Regions from separate parts of the Nocardiopsis lambiniae genome, predicted to be linked through region 2. Evidence: riboswitches for the same ligand, from Rfam matches in the RefSeq annotation. Region 2 holds a riboswitch; each other region holds the start of a gene.

Region 1 (6,554 bases), on a different contig from region 2:
CGGACACCGACAGCACCGGCTCCTCGGTCAGGGAGGCCTCCCTGGCGCGTTCCCCCAACTCCGACAACAGCGGTGTCGCCAGGTCGGAGGGGACGATCGCGGTGATCCGACCCTTCGACGCGTCCGGCGGGTGCCCCTCCACGACCGGTGACAGGTGGCCGTCGTCGAACTCCACCACCAGGTCCCCGTCCTCGTTGAACCCCATCGAGTCGTAGGTGCGCATCACCGGCAGCAGCCCCTGGTGGTCCACGTCCGGATGGTCCTTCAGGACCTCTCCGGCGAGACCGTTGAGTTCGGCCAGCGCCGCGTCGTCGGCCAGCAGTTCCGTGGCGTACCCGGTGTGCCCGGTCGACACGTCGTACCAGTAGGTCGCGTACCCCTGGCGCACCCCGTGCAGGTCCTCCTCGGTGCGCACCAGGCGCACTCCCAGGACGTCGTCCGAGGCGGCGACGACCTCCCAGGTGATCTCCAGCGACACCGGATCCCGGCTCACCCCCCGGAAGTCCATGACCTCCTGGTCCACGTGCCGGGCCAGGGCCTCGGAGAACGCGTCGGCGCCCTCGAACACCGGATGGGCGACGGAGATCTCCACGTCCTCGGGGACGTGGGGGTGGTCGGGGAAGTCGTCCCCGTCACCGGTCCACTCCCCGACCTCCTCGCCGGCCTCGTGCACCAGCACCCCGATGAACTCGGGGGTGGCCGTCCCCGAGGTGGCCGTCTGCGGGTTCTGGCAGGCCGCCAAGGGCAGGAACAGCGTCATCACGGCACCCGCCGCCCACCGGGGGAGCCGCCGTGCGCGCCTCCCCCCTCGTGGGCGGTTCTGCTGCGGGCTCGTGCGGGTCGACGACAACACCGGACTCCCTCATCCCAGGCGGGCGCGTTGTGGCTGTTGGGTGCAACATAAGGGACTCCGGTGACGGCCCTGTGGCGCTGACCACATGTGGTCAGCGCCACAGGGCGGTGCCGCTCCCGGCGGCCGTCGACCCTCCGCCCGTTCCCTGCCCTCCGCCCCTACTCCCGCTCCTCGGAACGGTGGGTCCGCTCCTCCGTGGAGTCGGGGTCCGCGACGTCCGAGGGTCCCTCCGAGGGCGGGGCGTCGGGCGCGCCGGCGACGTAACTCTCACCGGGTTCGACCTCGCCCAACAGCTGCGACACCGTCACCATCGTGTACCCGCGCGCGTCCAGCTCCCGGATGATCTCCCGCGAGGCGTCGATGGTGGTGTCGTGGATGTCGTGCATGAGGATGATCGCCCCGTCGGAGGCCCCCGAGATCGCCCGGCCGGCGACCACCGAGGCGTCGCGGTCCTTCCAGTCGTTGGTGTCGATGCTCCACATGATCTGGGCCAGGCCCATGTCCCCCGTCACCGAGGCGACGTTGCCGTTGGTGGAGCCGTACGGGGGACGCATGAGGTCCATGGTGTAGCCGGTCTCCCGGTACACCAGGGCCTGCACGGTGTTCAGGTTCGACCGCACCCCGTCGGCGCCCAACCCCGCCAGGTCCGGGTGGCTGAGGGTGTGGTTGGCGATCTCGTGCCCCTCGGCGTAGGCGCGCCGCACCGTGCGCGGGTTCTCCATCACCGGGAGGCCGGTGACGAAGAAGGTCGCCTTGGCGTCGTGCTCGGCGAGCATGTCCAACAATTCGGGAGTGCGCCCGCCGGGGCCGTCGTCGTAGGTCAGGGCGACGCACTTCACCTCGGTGGAAGCGCAGTCCACGGAGGCGTCCACGGGGGAGATGATCCCGGGGACCACCTCCTCGCCGGCCTCGGGGATCTCCTCCGGGGCGGCGGTGATGGCGAACCCCTCGACACCGGTGGTGGCCGCGCGCAGGGCCCGCAGCCCGAACTCCGACAGCAGCGGCTCGGCGTCCGCGCGCTCCACCACGGCGGTCACGGGCCCGGCGTCGACGGCCGCGACCTGACCGGCGTCGAACTCCACGACGAGGTCACCGTCGGGGTTGAACCCCACGGAGTCGTACAGGGAGGCCACCGGCAGGACGGCACCCGTCTCCGCGGCGTCGCCCACCCGGTCGCGGACCAGGGTGTTGAGGGCGGCCAGTTCCTTCTGGCCGGCCAGCAGCGACTGCGATCCCCGGGTCCGGCCGCCGACGATGTCGTACCAGTAGGTGGCGTGGCACTCCTTGGCGCCCTCGGAGTCGGTCTCCACACTCGTCATGCGCACACCGACCAGTCCGTCGGCCGCCGCCGTGACGTTCCACTCCGCCTCGTACGACTCCGCCCCGGGGTTGGCCGCGTCGAAGGCCGCCACCTCGGCGCCCAGCCGTTCCCGCAGGAAGTCGGAGAGCGGCTCGGCGTTGGGCAGGACCGGGTAGGTCACCGAGGCGCTCACCCCCTCGTACTCCAACTCCGCCTCGTCGAGGCCCTTCAGTTCGGCGGCGTCCACCACGGTCAGTCCGTCGGGCTCGCCGGCGGCCGGGATCCGCTGTTCCACGGCATCGGCGATGCCGTGCGCGACGCCGCCCGCCGGTCCCGCCCCCAGGGCTCCCGGTGGTCGCACCGACAACAACACCATGCCCGCCAGCACCACCAGGGCGACGACCACGGTGATCAAGGGGTGATCGGGGGTCATGGTGGGTCGGGACAACTCGTTCACCAGGGGTTCTCCGCGTTCATCTCGCAGACGAACGTGCGCGGGGTGGGCGGGGCACCCTCACGCGACGTCTTCATCGGGTGTGACGCCGGCCACGGGCGGGGGGTTCGCTCTCCGGGGGCGGCGGGGGCACAAGGGGGCACGCCGGGGGTCAGGGGCGAGGGGGTCTCCCTATACTTGCAGGCGTGGAAGGTACGCGCGTCATCTCCGCGTCCGGGGCGATCCGGGGCGGGCGGCGCGCGTCGAAAGAGGGAACCCGGTGCGAATCCGGGACTGCCCCGCAGCGGTGTACGGGAACGACCCCCGCCATGAAGCACTGGTGATCCGACCGGAGGAGTCGGAGACCGGGAAGCGGCGGACATTAGGAGATCGGTGTCACCACCGGTCGCGCCCGTGAGTCCGAAGACCTGCCTCCGCCCGACGGCGCATCGCGCCGTCGGTGGTCCCGCGCCCCGAGGGAGGGCCGAGGGCGGCACCCGGGGGCGTCCGTCGTACGCCCCCGACCGGGGTGCCTCCTCGTCGACCCTCGCGGCCGGTACCCGGCTTTCGACGAGGGAGAGAAGCTTCATGACCACCAACCCCGGGCCCGCCGTGCGATCCACGGTGCACGGCTACCCGCGCATCGGACCCGACCGCGAGCTCAAGCGCGCCGAGGAGTCCTACTGGAAGGGCGCCACCACCGCGGCCGAGCTGGAGAAGGTCGCCTCCGACCTGCGCCTCGACGTCTACGCCCGGCTGCGTGCCGCCGGGATCGACGACATCCCCTCCAACACGTTCTCCTACTACGACCAGGTGCTGGACACCGCCGTCCTCTTCGGTCTCCTCCCCGCCCGGTTCGAGGACCCCACCGAGGCCGGGGACGCGGACGGGCGGCTCCGCCGCTACTTCGCGGCGGCCCGCGGCGTCCAGGGCGCCCCGCCCCTGGAGATGACCAAGTGGTTCGACACCAACTACCACTACCTGGTGCCCGAGCTGTCCCCCGACGTCCGGCCCCGTCCGGTCGGTGACAAGCCCGTCGTCGAGTTCCGCGAGGCGCTCGACGCCGGTCACCGCACCCGCCCGGTGCTGGTCGGCCCGCTCACCTTCCTGCTGCTGTCCAAGGCCGCCGACGACGCGCCGGAGGGCTGGTCGCCCATCGCGCTGCTCGACGACCTCGTGGACGCCTACGCCTCCGTGCTGGCCGACCTGCGGGCCGCCGGCGCCGAGGAGGTACAGCTCGACGAGCCGATCCTGGCCACCGACGAGGGCCGCGCGGCGCTGGGCGAACTGGAGCGCGCCTACACGCGTCTGGGCGGGCTGGACGACCGTCCGCGGATCCTGGTCTCCACCTACTTCGGTTCCATCGGCGCCGACGCCCTGCGCGTCCTGAAGGAGTCCCCGGTGGAGGCCGTCGGCCTGGACTTCGTCACCGACGACGAGGGCATCGCCGATCTGACCGCCGTCTCCGGGCTGGGCTCCACCCGTCTGGTCGCCGGGGTGATCGAGGGCCGCAACGTGTGGCGCGCCGACATCCCGTCCGCCGTCGCCACCCTGGGCACCCTGCTCGCCCTCACCGACGAGCTCACCGTGAGCACCTCCTGCTCGCTGCTGCACGTGCCCATCGACCTGGAGGCCGAGACCTCCCAGGCCCCCGAGCTGCGCGCGGCGCTGGCCTTCGCCGAGCAGAAGACCCGTGAGGTCGCCCTGCTGGGCCGGGTGCTGTCGGAGGGCGGTGAGGGCGAGTACGACATCGACGCCACCGCCCCCGGCGCGGCCTTCGTGGACGCGCGGGTGCGCGCCCGTCTGGAGGCCCTGGGCCCGGACGCCTACGAGCGTCCGGAGGACCGCGGCGCCCCCACCGACCTGCCCCTGACCACGACCACCATCGGCTCGTTCCCGCAGACCGGCGAGCTGCGCCGGGCCCGTGCCGCGCACCGTCGGGGCGAGCTGGCGGAGGAGGAGTACAAGGCGATCCTGCGTTCGGAGATCGACCGGGTCATCGCGCTCCAGGAGGACATCGGCCTGGACGTGCTGGTCCACGGCGAGCCCGAGCGCAACGATATGGTCCAGTACTTCGCCGAGCGGCTCGAAGGGTACGCCACCACCGACCACGGGTGGGTCCAGTCCTACGGTTCCCGCTGCGTGCGACCGCCGATCCTGTTCGGTGACGTCTCGCGTCCCGCGCCGATGACGGTCGAGTGGATCACCTACGCCCAGTCGCGCACCGCCAAGCCGGTCAAGGGCATGCTGACCGGTCCGGTCACCATGCTCGCCTGGTCGTTCGTGCGCACCGACCAGCCGCTGGGGGAGACCGCCCGCCAGGTGGCGCTGGCCCTGCGCGACGAGGTCGCCGACCTGGAGCGTGCGGGCATCCGCCACATCCAGGTCGACGAGGCGGCGCTGCGCGAGTCGCTGCCCCTGCGCGAGGAACGGCGGCGGGAGTACCTGGACTGGGCCGTCGGCTCGTTCCGGCTGGCCACCTCGGGCGTCTCGCCGTCGACGACCGTCCACACCCACATGTGCTACTCGGAGTTCGGTCTCATCGTCGGCGGCATCGAGGCGCTGGACGCCGATGTCACCAGTGTCGAGGCGGCCCGTTCGCGCATGGAACTGGTCGAGGACCTGGGGCGGCGCGGCTTCAAGCGGGGCATCGGCCCGGGCGTCTACGACATCCACTCCCCGCGGGTGCCGTCGGTGGAGGAGATCGAGGCGTCCCTGCGCCTGGCCGTGTCGCACATCGACGCCGGCGGGCTGTGGGTCAACCCGGACTGCGGTCTGAAGACCCGCGGTTACGAGGAGGCCGAGCAGGCCCTGCGCAACATGGTCGAGGCGGCCCGCCGGGTCCGCGCCGACCTGGGCTGACCTTCGGCCCGGGCCGACCCCTCGGACGGCTCGGGCCGATCCCGCCTCGGGAACACGGAAGGGGCCGCGGCGGACGCCGCGGCCCCTCTCGCGTGTGCTCGATCAGGCGGAGCCGAGCAGGCCCAGCGCCTCGGTGGCGGCGTTGGTCATGCTCGCCTCGATGTCGTCGGGCAGCGCGAACTTCTCGACGTCCGCCTCGCTGGCGTCGAAGGACGGGTTCACCGTGTAGCTGATCTCGATGTTCACGTTCCCGTGGCGGACCATGAGGATGGCCCTGGGGACCATGTCGCCGAGGAAGTCGTACTTGGTGACGATGTACACGGCCTCGTCACCCAGGTCGACGTCCTTCTTCTCCTCCAGGTCGTCGGCGTTGTACTGGGTCGAGTACTGGTTCTCACCGGAGTACAGGGTGACGTCGTCCTGGAATTCGGACTTGGCGCCCTCGATGGAGTCGGAGCCGCCGTAGGGGACGGAGAAGGTGATGTCGAAGGCGCCGTACGCGGTGCCCGGGTTGCCCTCCGGGGCGTCGCCGCTGATGTCCATGCACGTCGACCTGTTGTCGCTGTTGCTCTTGGACCCGTCCGGCTCCAGCCCGAAGTCGGCCGCCACCTGGTCGGTGATGGCCTGGCAGGGCTCGGTGGGCAGGGCGTACGGGGGCTCACCCGTGGGGCCGCCCGTGCCGCCGGCGGGCTCCTCCTCGGGCTCCTCCTCGGCACCGCCGGCGCCGGTGCCCTCACTCACCTCGGCGGTGGGGTCCTCGGTGGCGATGGTCCCGCCCTGGCCGTTGCCGTTGGTGACGAGCATGACGATCACGGCGATGGCCAGGACGACGATGACCGCGCCACCGCCGATGACCACCCACAGGGCGGCCTTGCCGCTCTTGGGCGGCTGCGGCGGCGGGTAGGCGCCGGGCGGACCGTACGGGGGCTGAGGAGGCTGGCCGCCGCCGTACATCGGCTGCTGGCCGTAACCGGGCTGTCCGCCGGTGTTGGGATCGCCGTAGGGGCCGCCCGGCGGCGGGCCGTAGGGAGGCTGACCCCCCGTGCCGTCACCGCCGTAGGGGTTCTGCGGTGGCTGGTTGTAAGGTCCGTTTTCGCTCATGGCTC
Region 2 (6,554 bases):
CCGGCACGGTCCCTGACCACCCTGGCGGCCGTCGCCCGGGAGTACGGCTCCGGGCGTGTCCACGTCACGGGGCGGGCCAACCTCCAGGTGCGCGCCCTGCCCGAACGGGACGGACGGCTCACCCCGGACGCGCTCCGGGCCCTGGAGGCGACCGGGCTGCTGCCCTCGCCCACCCACGAACTCGTCCGCAACGTGATGGTCTCCCCGCTCACCGGCCTGGAGGGCGGGCGCGCCGACCTGCGCCCGGTCGCCGCCGCGCTGGACGCGGCCCTGTGCTCGGCCCCGCACCGCGCCGCCCTGCCCGGCCGCTTCCTGTTCGCCCTCGACGACGGACGCGGCGACCTCGTGGCGCGCGCCTGCGACCTCGGCCTCGTCGCGCTCGACGATCGCACCGCCCGGCTGCGCATCGGTGACCACCACGGCCCGGTGGTCCGGCTGGACGAGGCGGCCGACGCCCTCGTCCGTCTCGCCGACGCGTTCCTGGAACGGCGCGGCGACGGCCCCGGAGCGCCGTGGCACGTCGCCGAGCTCCCCCTCCCGCTGTCCGCCCCCGAACCGCCCGACCCGCGCCTGCCGGACCCCGCCCCGCCGCTCCCGTACGGCCCGCTGCCCTTCGGCGGGCGCCACGTCCACGTGCCCGAGGAGGGCCTGGGCCGCGCCGACGCCGACGCCCTCGCCGAGGAGGCCCTCGCCGCCGGCGGGGAACTCGTCGTCACGCCCTGGCGCGGCGTCCTCGTCCCCGGGACGGCGCGGTGACCGCCCCCCGCCGGCCGAACCGGCACTACGGCTACATCGACGACGGCCCCGCGATCTACGTGGACTCCTTCGCCCTCATCCGCGAGGAGGCGTGTCTGGGGCACCTGCCCGCCGACGCCGAGCGTCTCGCCGTGCGGATGATCCACGGCACCGGACAGGTGGACCTCGCCGCCGACCTCGTGGTCCACCCCGATCTGGTCAGGGCCGCCCGGTCCGCCCTGCGGGCGGGCGCGCCCGTGCTGTGCGACGCGACCATGGTCGCCACCGGTGTGACCAGGAGCCGCCTGCCCGCGGACAACGAGGTGCTGTGCCTCCTGGGCGACGACCGCGTCCCCGACCTGGCCCGCCGCTGGGGCACCACCCGGTCCGCCGCCGCGGTCTCCCTGTGGGAGCCGCGGCTGGAGGGCGCCGTCGTCGCCTTCGGCAACGCGCCCACGGCGCTCTTCCACCTGCTGGAGATGCTGGTCGACGGAGCCCCGCGCCCCGCGGCGATCGTCGGCTGCCCGGTCGGGTTCGTCGGCGCCGCCGAGTCCAAGCAGGCCCTGGAGGAGTTCGCCGACCGCCACGGCGTCGACATCCCCTACGTTCTCGCCCGAGGCCGCCGAGGCGGCTCCGCGATGGCCGCCTCGGCCCTCAACGCCCTCGCGAAGGAGGAGGAGTGACCGGCAGATTCCACGGTGTCGGGGTCGGCCCCGGCGATCCGGAGCTGATCACCCTGAAGGGCGCGCGCCTCATCGCCGCGGCCGACGTCGTCGCCTACCACTGCGGCCCGGGCAAGGAGTCCAACGCCCGCCGCACCGCCCGGGACCTCATTCCGGCGGGGGCGGTCGAGGAGAGGCTCGTCTACCCGGTGACCACCGGAACGGCCGACCATCCGGGCGGCTACCAGGGGGCCCTGGCCGACTTCTACGAGGAGTCCGCCGCCCGCCTGGCCGCCCACCTCGACGCCGGGCGCGACGTCGTCCTGCTCTCCGAGGGCGACCCGCTGTTCTACGGGTCGTACATGTACATGCACGACCGCCTGGCCGAGCGGTACGGGGCCGAGATCGTCCCCGGGGTGCCCGCCCTCGCCGCCGCCACCGCCGCCGCGGCCTCCCCCCTGGCCCGCCAGACCGACGTCCTCACCGTCCTGCCCGGGACCCTGCCCGAGCCGGAACTCGCCCGTCGGCTCGCCGACACCGACGCGGCCGTCATCATGAAGCTCGGCCGCACGTTCCCGGCCGTCCGCCGCGCCCTGGAGGCGGCGGGCCGGCTGGAGCACGCCGTGTACGTGGAGCGCGCCTCCATGGAGGGCGAGCGCCGCCTGCCGGTGGCCGAGGTGGACCCGGACGCGGTGCCCTACTTCTCCCTGATCCTGGTCACCGGGGACAGCCGCAACGGCACCCGCTCCCGGAACCGGGGCGCGGCGGAACCGGCGGCCGACACCGGACTCCCGGCGTCCGCGGAGGAACTGCTGGTCGTCGGCCTGGGCCCCGGCCCCGACCGCTGGCTCACCCCCGAGGTCCGGGAGGCGCTCGCGGGGGTGGACCACGTGGTGGGCTACGGTCCCTACGTCGCCAGGGTCCCCCAGCGCCCCGGGCTGATCCGGCACGCCTCGGGCAACACCGTCGAACTCGACCGCGCGCGGCTCGCCCTCGACCTGGCCGCCAAGGGCGAGCGCGTCGCCGTCGTCTCCGGCGGCGACGCCGGGATCTTCGGCATGGCCACCGCCGTGTTCGAGGCCGCCGAGGACCCCCGGTACCGGGACGTGCCCGTGCGCGTCCTGCCCGGGGTGAGCGCCGTCCAGGCGGTCGCGGCACGGGCCGGCGCCCCCGTCGGCGGTGACTTCGCGGTCATGAGCCTCTCGGACCGGCTCAAACCGTGGGACGTCATCGAGCGCCGGCTGCGCGCCGTCGCCGACGCCGACCTCGCCCTGGCCCTCTACAACCCCGCCTCGCGCTCTCGCACCGGACAGATCGCCACCGCGCGACGCGTCCTGCTGGAGCACCGCGACCCCGACACGGTGGTCGTCGTGGGGCGGGACGTGGGCCGGGACGGGGAGGACCTGACGGTGACCACCCTGGGAGGGCTGGACCCCGCCGCCGTCGACATGCGCTGCCTGCTCATCGTCGGCGCCTCCGGTACCCGGGTCTCACCCTCGGGCCGTGTCTGGACCCCCCGGTGGGTGAAGCCGTGACCGTCCACTTCGTGGGGGCCGGCCCCGGCGCCGCGGACCTGCTGACCGTGCGCGCCACCCGGATGCTCGGCGCGGCCGACGTGGTGCTCTACCCCGGGACGTACCTGGACCCGGACGTCCTGTCCCACTGCGCGCCCGGGGCCGACCTGGTGGACACCCAGGGCCTGGACCTGGACGGCATCACCGACCGGCTGGTCCTCGCGCACCGGGCCGGGCACGACGTCGTCCGGCTGACCTCCGGCGACCCGTCGCTGTACTCCGCCCTCGCCGAGCAGACCCGTAGGCTCGACGCCCACGGGGTCCCCTGGGACGTCACCCCCGGCGTGCCGGCCTACGCCGCGGCCTCGGCCCTGGTGGGCCGGGAGCTGACCGTGCCGCTGGTCGCGCAGTCGGTGGTGCTCACCCGGACCCGGGCGCGCTCGACCGCGATGCCCTCGACGGAGTCCCTGGCGGCGTTCGCCGCGACCCGGGCCACCCTGGTGCTGCACCTGGCGATCATCCGGGTCCGGGCGCTCATGGAGGAGATCGCGCCCGAGTACGGCGGGGACTGCCCCGTCGTCGTGGTCCACCGGGCCAGCCAGCCGGGTGAGGTGGTCCTGCGCGGGACGGTGGCCGACATCGCCGACCGGGTGGAGGAGGCCGGGTTCCGGCAGGCCGCGGTCATCCTGGTGGGGCGGGCCCTGGACCCGCGGGGCGGCGGTGACTCCTACCTCTACGACCCGGCCCGCCCCCGGCCCGGCGGTTAGCCGCCCGGGGATCGGGGCCGGGCACCGCACGGCGTCGGGTCACGGGCCCCAGGCCCACTGGGTGACCGTGCGCGCGGGCGTCCACCCGGTGAACCCGCCGATCGGCGCGGCCGTCTCGACGGAGATCCGGGTCAACTCCCCGCCGTGGTCCCGGTGCGCCTCGGCCAACAGCCGCTCGGTCTCCAGGGTCACCCCGTGCACCACCAGGCGGCCCCCCGGGCGCAGCGCCCCCAGACAGGCCTCCAGTACCCCGGGTCGCGTGGCGCCGCCGCCGACGAACACCGCGTCGGGTCCGGGCAGCCCCGACAGCGCCTCCGGGGCACGCCCGGTGACCACGCGCAGCCCCGGCACCCCGAGCCCGCCCGCGTTGCGTCCGATCCGCGCGGCCCGCTCGGGGTCGGCCTCCACCGCCGTCGCCGTGCACGTGGGGTGCGCCCGCATCCACTCGATCCCCACCGACCCCGCACCGGCGCCCACGTCCCACAGGTGCAGACCCGGGGCGGGCGCCAGCCGGGCCAGCGCGGAGGCGCGCAGGTCCCGCTTGGTGAGCTGTCCGTCGTGTTCGTACGCGTCGTCGGGCAGCCCGGCCGTCAGGCCGTGGCCGGGCGGGCCGACGAACTCCAGGGCGAGGACGTGCAGCGCGGGCACGGACCCGGGATCCACCCGGGACCATCCGTCGGCCGTGCCCTCCAGGCGCGACTCGGCGTCCGAGCCCAGGTCCCCGAGCACGGTCATGCGGCTGCCCCCGTACCCGGCGCCGCTCAGCAGGGCGGCCGTGAGCGCGGGGGTGCCCGCGTCGGAGGAGAGCACCAGCAGGCGCCGGCCGGGGGACGGCCACCGCAGCAGCAGGCGGGGGTCGCGTCCGACGAGGGTCACCACCGCGCACCGTTCCGCGGGCCAGCCCATCCGTGCCCGGGCCAGCGCCACCGAGGAGAGGGCGGGTTCCACCCGCACCGCGTCCGCGCCCAGCAGGTCGATGAGCGTGGTGGCCACACCCGACACCAGCGGGTCGCCCGAGGCCAGGGCCACCACGGACCCGCCGTCGCAGGAGGCGAGCAGCGGCGGCAGCCCCTCCCGCAGGGGTGAGGGCCAGACCTCGCGGCGCTGCCCCGCCCGCTCCGGAAGCATCGCCAGGTGCCTGCGCCCGCCCAGCACCACACCCGCGTCCAGCACCGTCCGGCGCAGGCGCTCGGGGAGTCCCGGCCAGCCGTCGGCGCCGACGCCGACGACCGTGACTCGGGGTTCGGGGACGGGGCGGGTGTCGATGCTCATGGGGTGGACGCTATCGTCGAACTCTGGTGCGAGGTGCTCCGGCCTCCCCACCATCGGAAACGGTGGGAAGGGCGACCGGGGAGAATCTGGGAAGCCGGTGAGATTCCGGCACAGGCCCGCTGCGGTGAACCGAGCCTCCTTACAGGAGGACCCGGCAAGTCCGAAGACCGGCCCCGCACCCGTCAGACCCATGGCGAAACGAGCGGGAGCCTCACATGCCATTGCGGCCATCGCACTATCCCTTCTCCGCGATCGTCGGCTGCGACACCGAGCCGATGGACGACCTCGGGCTCGCACTGGTCCTGGCCAGTGTCTCCCCGGAGATCGGCGGCGTCCTGGTACGGGGGGAGAAGGGCACCGCCAAGTCCACCGCGGTGCGGGCCCTGGCCTCCCTCCTGCCGCCCGTCGAGGTCCATCGGGGCGACCGCTTCTCCGTCGACCCGGCCGACCCCGCGCAGGAGTCGCCGGACGGCCCCTTCCCGCCCGGCACGGCAGTGGAGAGCCGCCCGGTACGCCTGGTCGAACTCCCCGTGGGCGCCACCGAGGACCGCGTCCTGGGCTCCCTGCACCTGGAGCAGGCGCTCACGCACGGCCAGGTCGCCTACGAACCCGGTCTGCTGGCGCGGAGCCACCGCGGCCTCCTCTACGTGGACGAGGTCAACCTGCTCCACGACCACCTGGTCGACCTCCTCCTCGACGCCGCCGCGACCGGCCGGGTGACCGTGGAACGCGACGGGTTCTCCGTGGAGCACGCCGCGCGGTTCCTGCTCATCGGCACGATGAACCCCGAGGAGGGTGAGTTGCGCCCGCAGCTCCTGGACCGGTTCGGGCTCACCGTCGAGGTCTCCGCGCCCTCCGACCCCGCCGCCCGCGTCGAGGTGGTCCGCAGACGCATGGCCTACGACTCCGACGCGGCGGCCTTCACGCAGCGCTACGGGCCGGCCGAGAAGGCCCTCGCCGAGCGCATCGCGGCGGCCAGGGACACCGTCCGGCGCGTCCGACTGTCCCACGCCGCCCTGCTGAAGATCGCCCAGGTGTGCGCGGCGTTCGAGGTCGACGGCCTGCGCGCCGACATCGTGACCGCCCGCACGGCCCTCGCGCACGCCGCCTGGGAGGGCCGGACCTCGGTCACCCGGGCCGACATCCGCCGCGCGGCCCTGCTGGCGCTGCCGCACCGGCGCCGTCGCAACCCCTTCGACGCGCCGGGCATCGACGAGGAACTCCTCGACCGCGTCCTGGGAGACGAGGAGCCGCCGCCGGACGACCCCGAACCGCCGGGCGGCTCCGACGACCCCGTCGACTCCGGTGACCCCGCCCCCGGTGAGGACGGCGCCCCCGACACCGACGGGCCGGAAGAGGACCCCTCCCAGGCCCCGAACACCGGTCACGACGAACCGGAAACGTCCCCCGCGCCGCCCCGGGGGCCGGAGGACTCCCGGGAACCGGAAGCCGCCCAAGAGCCGGAGGAGTCCCGGGAGGTCGAGGCCGACGGCACGGCGCCCCGGCCCGCGGCGGGCACCACGGTCCGGGCGAGCACCCCCTATCGCCCCCGGGCGTTCACCGTGCGGGGCACCGGGGCCGGCGCCGACGGCCGACGCAGCCGC
Region 3 (6,554 bases), on a different contig from region 2:
GCTCAGGCCCGACCCGCCCGCGTCCTCGCGGACGTAGACCCCGCCCATGCCCATGTCGGCGGCCTTGCGCAGCACGTCCACGGGGAAGTGCTTGGCCTGGTCCCACTCGACGGCGTACGGGGCCAGGTGCTCGCGGGCGAAGTCGCGGGCCGCCTCCGCCAGGGCCGTCTGGTCCTCGGTGAGCGTCGTCACGGCCGTCACCGCATCACGGGGATGGTGAAGGACGCGCCTTCGCGGATCCCCGAGGGCCAGCGCGAGGTGACGGTCTTCGTGCGGGTGTGGAACCGGATGGAGTCGGGTCCGTGCTGGTTGAGGTCGCCGAACGCGGACCGCTTCCAGCCGCCGAAGGTGTGGTAGGCGACCGGTACCGGGATGGGCACGTTGACGCCGACCATGCCGGTGTCCACTCGGTGCGAGAAGTCGCGGGCGGTGTCGCCGTCGCGGGTGAAGATCGCGACGCCGTTGCCGTACTCATGACCGTTGACCAGTGCCAGCGCCTCCTCGTAGTCGGCGGCGCGCACCACCGACAGCACCGGACCGAAGATCTCCTCACGGTGGATCCGCATGTCCGGGGTGACCCGGTCGAACAGGGTGGCCCCGACGAAGTAGCCGTCCTCGAACCCGGGAACGGTGTGACCGCGACCGTCCACGACCAGCTCGGCGCCCTCCTCGACACCGAGGTCGACGTAGCCGATGACCCGGTCGCGGGCGTCCGCGCTCACCAGGGGGCCGAAGTCGGCCCGCGGGTCGTGCGAGGGGCCCACCCGGAGGTCGGCGATGCGCTCCTTGAGCCGGGAGACCAGGGCGTCGGCGGTCTCCTCGCCGACGGGGACCGCCACCGATACCGCCATGCAGCGTTCGCCGGCCGAACCGTACCCGGCGCCGATCAGGGCGTCCACCGCCTGGTCGAGGTCGGCGTCGGGCATGACGACCATGTGGTTCTTGGCGCCGCCGAAGCACTGGGCGCGCTTGCCGTGCGCGGTGGCGGTGGAGTACACGTACTCGGCGATCGGGGTGGAGCCCACGAATCCGACCGCGGCCACGCGCGGGTCGGTGAGCAGGGTGTCCACCGTCTCCTTGCCGCCGTTGACGACGTTGAGGACGCCCGGCGGCAGCCCCGCCTCGGCGAACAGCTCGGCCAGGCGCAGCGGTACGGACGGGTCGCGTTCGGAGGGCTTGAGGATGAAGGCGTTACCGCAGGCCAGCGAGGGGGCCGCCTGCCAGAGCGGGATCATCGCCGGAAAGTTGAAGGGGGTGATGCCCGCGACGACGCCCAACGGCTGCCGGAGCGAGTGGACGTCGATGCCGGTTCCGGCGTCATCGCTGAACTCGCCCTTGATCAGGTGCGGGATGCCCGCCGCGAACTCGACCACCTCCAGACCGCGCTGGAGGTCACCGTGGGCGTCGGGGACGGTCTTGCCGTGTTCGGCCGACAGCAGGCGGGCGAGCCCGTCCCGCTCGGACTCGACCAGTTGGAGGAACCGGAGGAGGACCCGGGCGCGGCGCTGCGGGTTCCAGGAACCCCACTCGACCTGGGCGGCGACCGCGTCGGCGATGACCGACTCCGTCTCGGCCCGGTCTGCCAGGGGGACCCGGGCCTGGACCTTCCCGGTGTTGGGGTCGAAGACGTCCCCGAAGGTCGTCGAACGACCGGGGGAACGTTCCCCGTGAACGAAGTGCGTCAGGACACGGACCATGGGACACCGGCTCTCTTGTGGAGGTCATGGAGGCGAGGCATGGGAGGAGGCATGCGGAACGGGGGCCGTGTGCGGTGGTACGGCCGACCGCCACCCCGAAGGTGGTGGGGTGGTGGGTTCAGTGATGCCGTCGCGTCGCCCGCCATGGGCGGGTCGTCCGGGCGCGGTGCGTCGTCATGCGTGTTCGCTCCATCCTCGTGGACCGCACGTACTCGAAAACCGCGGCCGGTATCCTGACTCCCGGTTCTGCGCGCCTCCCCCGCCTTCCCGGTTCGCACCAGTGGCGTCGTGAGGGATCGCTCCCCGGTCACAGTGGCGGGACCGTGCCGGATTCTCACCGGCTTCCCTGACACCGCGGCCTTGCGCCCCCACCATATAGTTGGACGTCCAAGTAAATCCAGGGTCGTGCCGTCGGAATTTCCGAGCCCCGCGGCGCGGGCGCAGGGCGTCCCCCCGGGAGCGGTCCGGAAGGTCGTCGAACCGGGACGGCACCGGTCACGGGGTGTTCGAGGACTTAGGGTGTCCGCGAGGCCCGGTGTCCACCCCCAGGAGACGCCCTCCGCGCCGGCGCCGGAAAGGTCCGGTGATCCGGCCCGTGCCCTCCACCCCCCGACCCGCACGCGCCGACCGCGCGCTCGGAGGACGCTTCTGGGCGTTCTGGTCGGCCGCGCTGGCCGCCAACCTGAGCGACGGCGTCGCCATGATCGCGATGCCGTGGCTGGCGTCCTCACTGACCCCCGACCCCGTGCTCGTCGCCGCGGTGGCCACCGCCGGTCGGTTGCCGTGGCTGCTGCTGGCCCTGCCCGTCGGAGTCCTCATCGACCGGCTACCCCGGATCCCGGTGATGGTCGGCGCCGGTACCGTCCGTCTGGCGCTGTGGGCGGCCCTGGCCGCCGTGGTGTTCTCCGGCTGGGCGTCGGTACCGCTGCTGACGCTGTTCGCTTTCTGCTTCGGCGTCCTGGAGGTCTGCTACGACACCGCCTCGGAGACGGTCGTCGCGTCGTTGGTCCCCCGGGAGCGGCTGGAGCGCGCCAACGGCCATCTGCGCACCGGGGCCCTCGTCGTCCAGGAGTTCGGCGGTCGGCCCGTGGGCGGCCTGCTCATCTCCATCGGCCTGTTCGCGCCGTTCGTGCTCAACGTCGCCGCGCTGCTCATATCGGTCCTGGCCCTGGCCCGGGTACGCGTGGCGGACCCGAACGGGGAGACCCCGGCCCGCGAACGACGAGGGTTGCGAGGCGTCGGCACCGACCTCACCGAAGGGGTAGGGGCCATCCTGGAGCAGCCGCTGCTGCGACTGGTCGCGGGCATCGCCCTGTTCGTCAACGGGTGCTACGCCACCGCCCTGTCCACACAGGTGCTGTTCGTTCGGGACGTGCTCGGTCTGGGGCCGGCCGGGTTCGGCCTGCTCATGGCGTTCGCCGCGGCCGGCGGGGTCATCGGCGGGCAGTCGGTGTCCTTCCTGCGGTCGGTGCTTCCGCCCGGCACCCTGCCGGTGGTCTGTCTGACCGCGACGAGCCTGGTCTACTGCGTGGTCGCGGCGCTTCCCCTGACCCCGGTGGTCGCCGTCGGCTACCTCGTGACCAGCGGGCTCATCCTCGGCTACGCGGTGGCGATGGTCTCCATCCGCCAGCGGATCACCCCCGACCGGCTTCTCGGGAGGGTCAACGCCGCCATGCGCACGGTGAGCTGGGGTGTCAGCGCCCTGGGCATGGCGGCGGGCGGGGTGATGGTCGCCGCCCTCACCCCGCTGACGGGACACGAGGGCGCGTTACGCGCCCCCTATGTCCTCATCGGTGCGGTCGGTCTGGTCGTCGTCGTGTTCTTCGGCCGCAGGCTCACCCGCCTGGTACGCGAATACGACGTGTGAGCCCCTCCTCCGGCGTGTTCCGGGATGCCCACCCTGCTGCGCGACGCCCCGGCTCGCCCGCCCGTCACCCGACGGCACCTTCTCTCGCGGCGTTCTCATCGGTCGACGGGAGAGCCGACTCCTTCTTCGGCCTCGCGATGAACGCACCGGAACCCCGCCCGTCCACCTTCGGAAGGCCCACGAAGGACGGCCAACGAAGGACGGACGGCCCGCGGCCGACGACCTTCCTTTCGCGACGGGCGGCATCCACGGAACACGGCCTAGCGGGCCCCTCCGCTCAGCGGCCCCAGGAGCGTGTAGGCCTCGTCCATACGCTCGGGGAAGACGTCCGGACTCTGGGCCAGCCGCATCGCGGTCAGCTCGCAGGCCATCGCGATGTGCGAGGCCAGGACCGCCACGTTCTCAGGGGCGCCCACCTCCATCAACGCCCCCGCCAGTCGGGTGGCCCGTTGCTGACGGGTGAGCAGATAACGGGAGCGCAGGTCGGTGCTCTCACGGAGCAGGCGGACCAGGACGGCCGAATGGGCGGGGGACAGCGAGGAGTGGGGGCGGGTGGCGACGCACGCCTCTCGGAGCAGTTCGATGGCGGCACCCAGGTCGTCGCCCAGGGGGCTGGGGGCCTTGTCCCGCACGTAGGAGCACAGGCGTTCGACCTCGGCCCCCTCCTCGGCGAACAACACCTGTTGTTTGTCGCCGAAGTAGCGGAAGAAGGTCGTGCGGCCGACCTCGGCACGTTCGGCGATGGCCGCGACCGTGACGTTGTCGAATCCGTGCTCGGCGAAGAGCTGGAACGCCGCTGACACGATCATGGCCCGGGCCTTGCGACGTTTGCGAGCGTGAAGTGTGTCGGGGGGGTGATGCATGAGGCGGACCCTATCGAGTGGACCCGGTTCTGCCGGGGACGCAGGACCATTGGGACGGTAGTCCTGAAACGCCCCCTGAGGACCGGGAGAGCGGGAAGTCGTCTTGCCTGATTCGGGTTTCGGAACGCATCCGCACGGGCTCAGGCCCCGTCCCGTACGGTGATGCCGGTTGGGGCGGAATTTTATTGCAGAGCGACCCTGGTCTGACAACCGCTGTACCCCGATACATGAATCCGCCTGGCGGATAAGGTTTCCTACCATCTGGAGGTTATGACTCCCCCAAGATGGTTTTTCGGGGTGCCACCAATTCACCACCCAAGGTAAATCGTTCGGGTTCCTAACTATTGAAGCCTCATCGATGACCGGAACCTCCCGTTCGGCCACGGGCCCCGGAATGTCCCCTCGCCGTGCGACAGTGATGTGACCTCTTTCACCGAGTGGAGCTGAACATGGCGTATTCACTGGTCATCGGCACGCGCAAGGGGTTGTTCACGGCCTCCGGCGAGAATCGTCGCGATTGGAGGGTGACCGGACCGCACCGGCTCGACAGCGCCGACCACGCGAGCATGAGCGCGGTGTACGCGGTGGGGATCGACCCGCACACCGGACGCGTCCTGGCCGGAGCGGAGAGCTCGCACTTCGGCCCGAGCGTCTGGTACAGCGACGACGGAGGCGCGAGCTGGCACGAACCCGAGTCCGCGCCCATCGTCTTCCCGGAGGACACCGACGCCTCGCTCACCCGGGTCTGGCAGTTCGCCTTCGGCGACACCCCCGGCACCGTCTACGCCGGAGTGGAACCGCACGCGCTGTTCCGTTCCACCGACGGCGGCCTGAGCTTCGAACTCGTCCGCGCCCTGTGGGACCACCCGCACCGCGCCGACTGGTTCCCCGGTGCCGGCGGTGGGGCGGTGCACACGGTCCTGCCCGGGGTGGTGGGCGTCGGCGAACGCTCACCCGAGGCGATGACCGTGGCCATGTCCACCGGCGGGGTCTATCAGACCCGGGACGGTGGGACGAGCTGGGCGCCGGCCAACCGGGGCATCTCCGCGGGCTTCCTGCCCGAGGAGGAACCGGAGTACGGCCAGTGCGTGCACAAGGTGGCCCTGGCCGCCGATGGGTCGATGTACGCCCAGAACCACCACGGGGTCTACCGGTCCGACCGGCCAGCCGAAGAAGGGTGGCGGGCCGTCGAGAAGGGCCTGCCCGTCGACTTCGGGTTCGCGATGGTCGCCCACCCCCACAGGCCGGGGACGGCGTTGAACTTCCCCGTGATCAGCCAGGAGGTCCACCTGCCACCGGACCACCGACTGGGCGTGTACCGGACCGAGGACGCGGGCGAGCGCTGGTCGCCGGCCGTCGAGGGTCTGCCGGAGGAACCGTACTTCGGCATCGTGCTGCGCGACGCGGCCTGTACCGACAGGGCCGAGGCTCCCGGCTTCTACTTCGGCACCCGCACCGGGGACGTGTACGCGGCCGACGACGACGGGCCCTGGCACCGGGTGGCCGCCCACCTGCCGGACGTGCTCTGCGTGCGCGCGGTGGAGGTGTGAGATGGGCGTAACGGTCCACCTTCCCGGATTGTTGCGGGCGGACGCCGGGGGCGCCGCCCACCTGCCCGTGGACGTCGGCCCACCGGCGGTGCTGCGCGATGTGCTGGACACGCTGGTGGCGGAGCACCCCGGCCTGGACCGGCGCATCCGCGATGAGCAGGGGCGGTTGCGTCGTTACGTCAACGTGTTCGTGAACACCGACGAGTGCCGTGCCCTCAGCGGGTTGGACACACCGGTCCCGGAGGGCGCCGACATCCGTGTCCTGCCCTCCGTCGCCGGCGGTTAGGGCGCGTGGCGTGGCCCCCGGTCACCGTGAGGAGAAGCACCGTCGACCGCGAACCGCCGGTCCGTTGCCGACCGTGGGCGGTGAGCGGTGGCCACGGTCCGGCGGCGGCCGTATCTCCGCCCGGTGGTGACGTGGTCGGCCGCACGGCTTCGGGCCGCTCGGCGCTGCGGCCGATCCGTCCCCCGGGTGACGGCGCGGCCGGACGTCGACATGGACGGTGCGCGGCGTCGAGGGCCCGGCGTCGAGGGCACGGCCCCGAGGACGTCGCGGTCGGCACGGACCTCGAAGCCC

What was found. Region 2 has a riboswitch for cobalamin ahead of RM479_RS13420 (VWA domain-containing protein). Riboswitches for the same ligand answer to the same signal wherever they lie in the genome.
Region 1: it holds a riboswitch for cobalamin, as region 2 does, so the genes downstream of both, metE (5-methyltetrahydropteroyltriglutamate--homocysteine S-methyltransferase) here and RM479_RS13420 (VWA domain-containing protein) in region 2, are expected to answer to the same signal.
Region 3: it holds a riboswitch for cobalamin, as region 2 does, so the genes downstream of both, RM479_RS01680 (CoA-acylating methylmalonate-semialdehyde dehydrogenase) here and RM479_RS13420 (VWA domain-containing protein) in region 2, are expected to answer to the same signal.

The regions. Positions count from the first base shown of each region.
Region 1 covers NZ_JAVREP010000001.1:616,502-623,055, reverse strand. The annotation lists gene RM479_RS02790 (polysaccharide deacetylase family protein) at 1-760, opposite strand, end outside; gene RM479_RS02785 (polysaccharide deacetylase family protein) at 1,012-2,586, opposite strand; cobalamin riboswitch at 2,839-3,019, shown strand; gene metE (5-methyltetrahydropteroyltriglutamate--homocysteine S-methyltransferase) at 3,175-5,448, shown strand; gene RM479_RS02775 (DUF3558 domain-containing protein) at 5,551-6,549, opposite strand.
Region 2 covers NZ_JAVREP010000007.1:269,528-276,081, forward strand. The annotation lists gene RM479_RS13395 (nitrite reductase) at 1-756, shown strand, start outside; gene RM479_RS13400 (precorrin-8X methylmutase) at 753-1,418, shown strand; gene RM479_RS13405 (precorrin-2 C(20)-methyltransferase) at 1,415-2,932, shown strand; gene RM479_RS13410 (cobalt-precorrin-4/precorrin-4 C(11)-methyltransferase) at 2,917-3,678, shown strand; gene cbiE (precorrin-6y C5,15-methyltransferase (decarboxylating) subunit CbiE) at 3,718-4,950, opposite strand; cobalamin riboswitch at 4,970-5,140, shown strand; gene RM479_RS13420 (VWA domain-containing protein) at 5,166-6,554, shown strand, end outside.
Region 3 covers NZ_JAVREP010000001.1:369,504-376,057, reverse strand. The annotation lists gene RM479_RS01685 (acyl-CoA dehydrogenase family protein) at 1-192, opposite strand, end outside; gene RM479_RS01680 (CoA-acylating methylmalonate-semialdehyde dehydrogenase) at 198-1,697, opposite strand; cobalamin riboswitch at 1,904-2,088, opposite strand; gene RM479_RS01675 (MFS transporter) at 2,293-3,564, shown strand; gene RM479_RS01670 (TetR/AcrR family transcriptional regulator) at 3,825-4,427, opposite strand; gene RM479_RS01665 (WD40/YVTN/BNR-like repeat-containing protein) at 4,877-5,977, shown strand; gene RM479_RS01660 (ubiquitin-like small modifier protein 1) at 5,979-6,263, shown strand.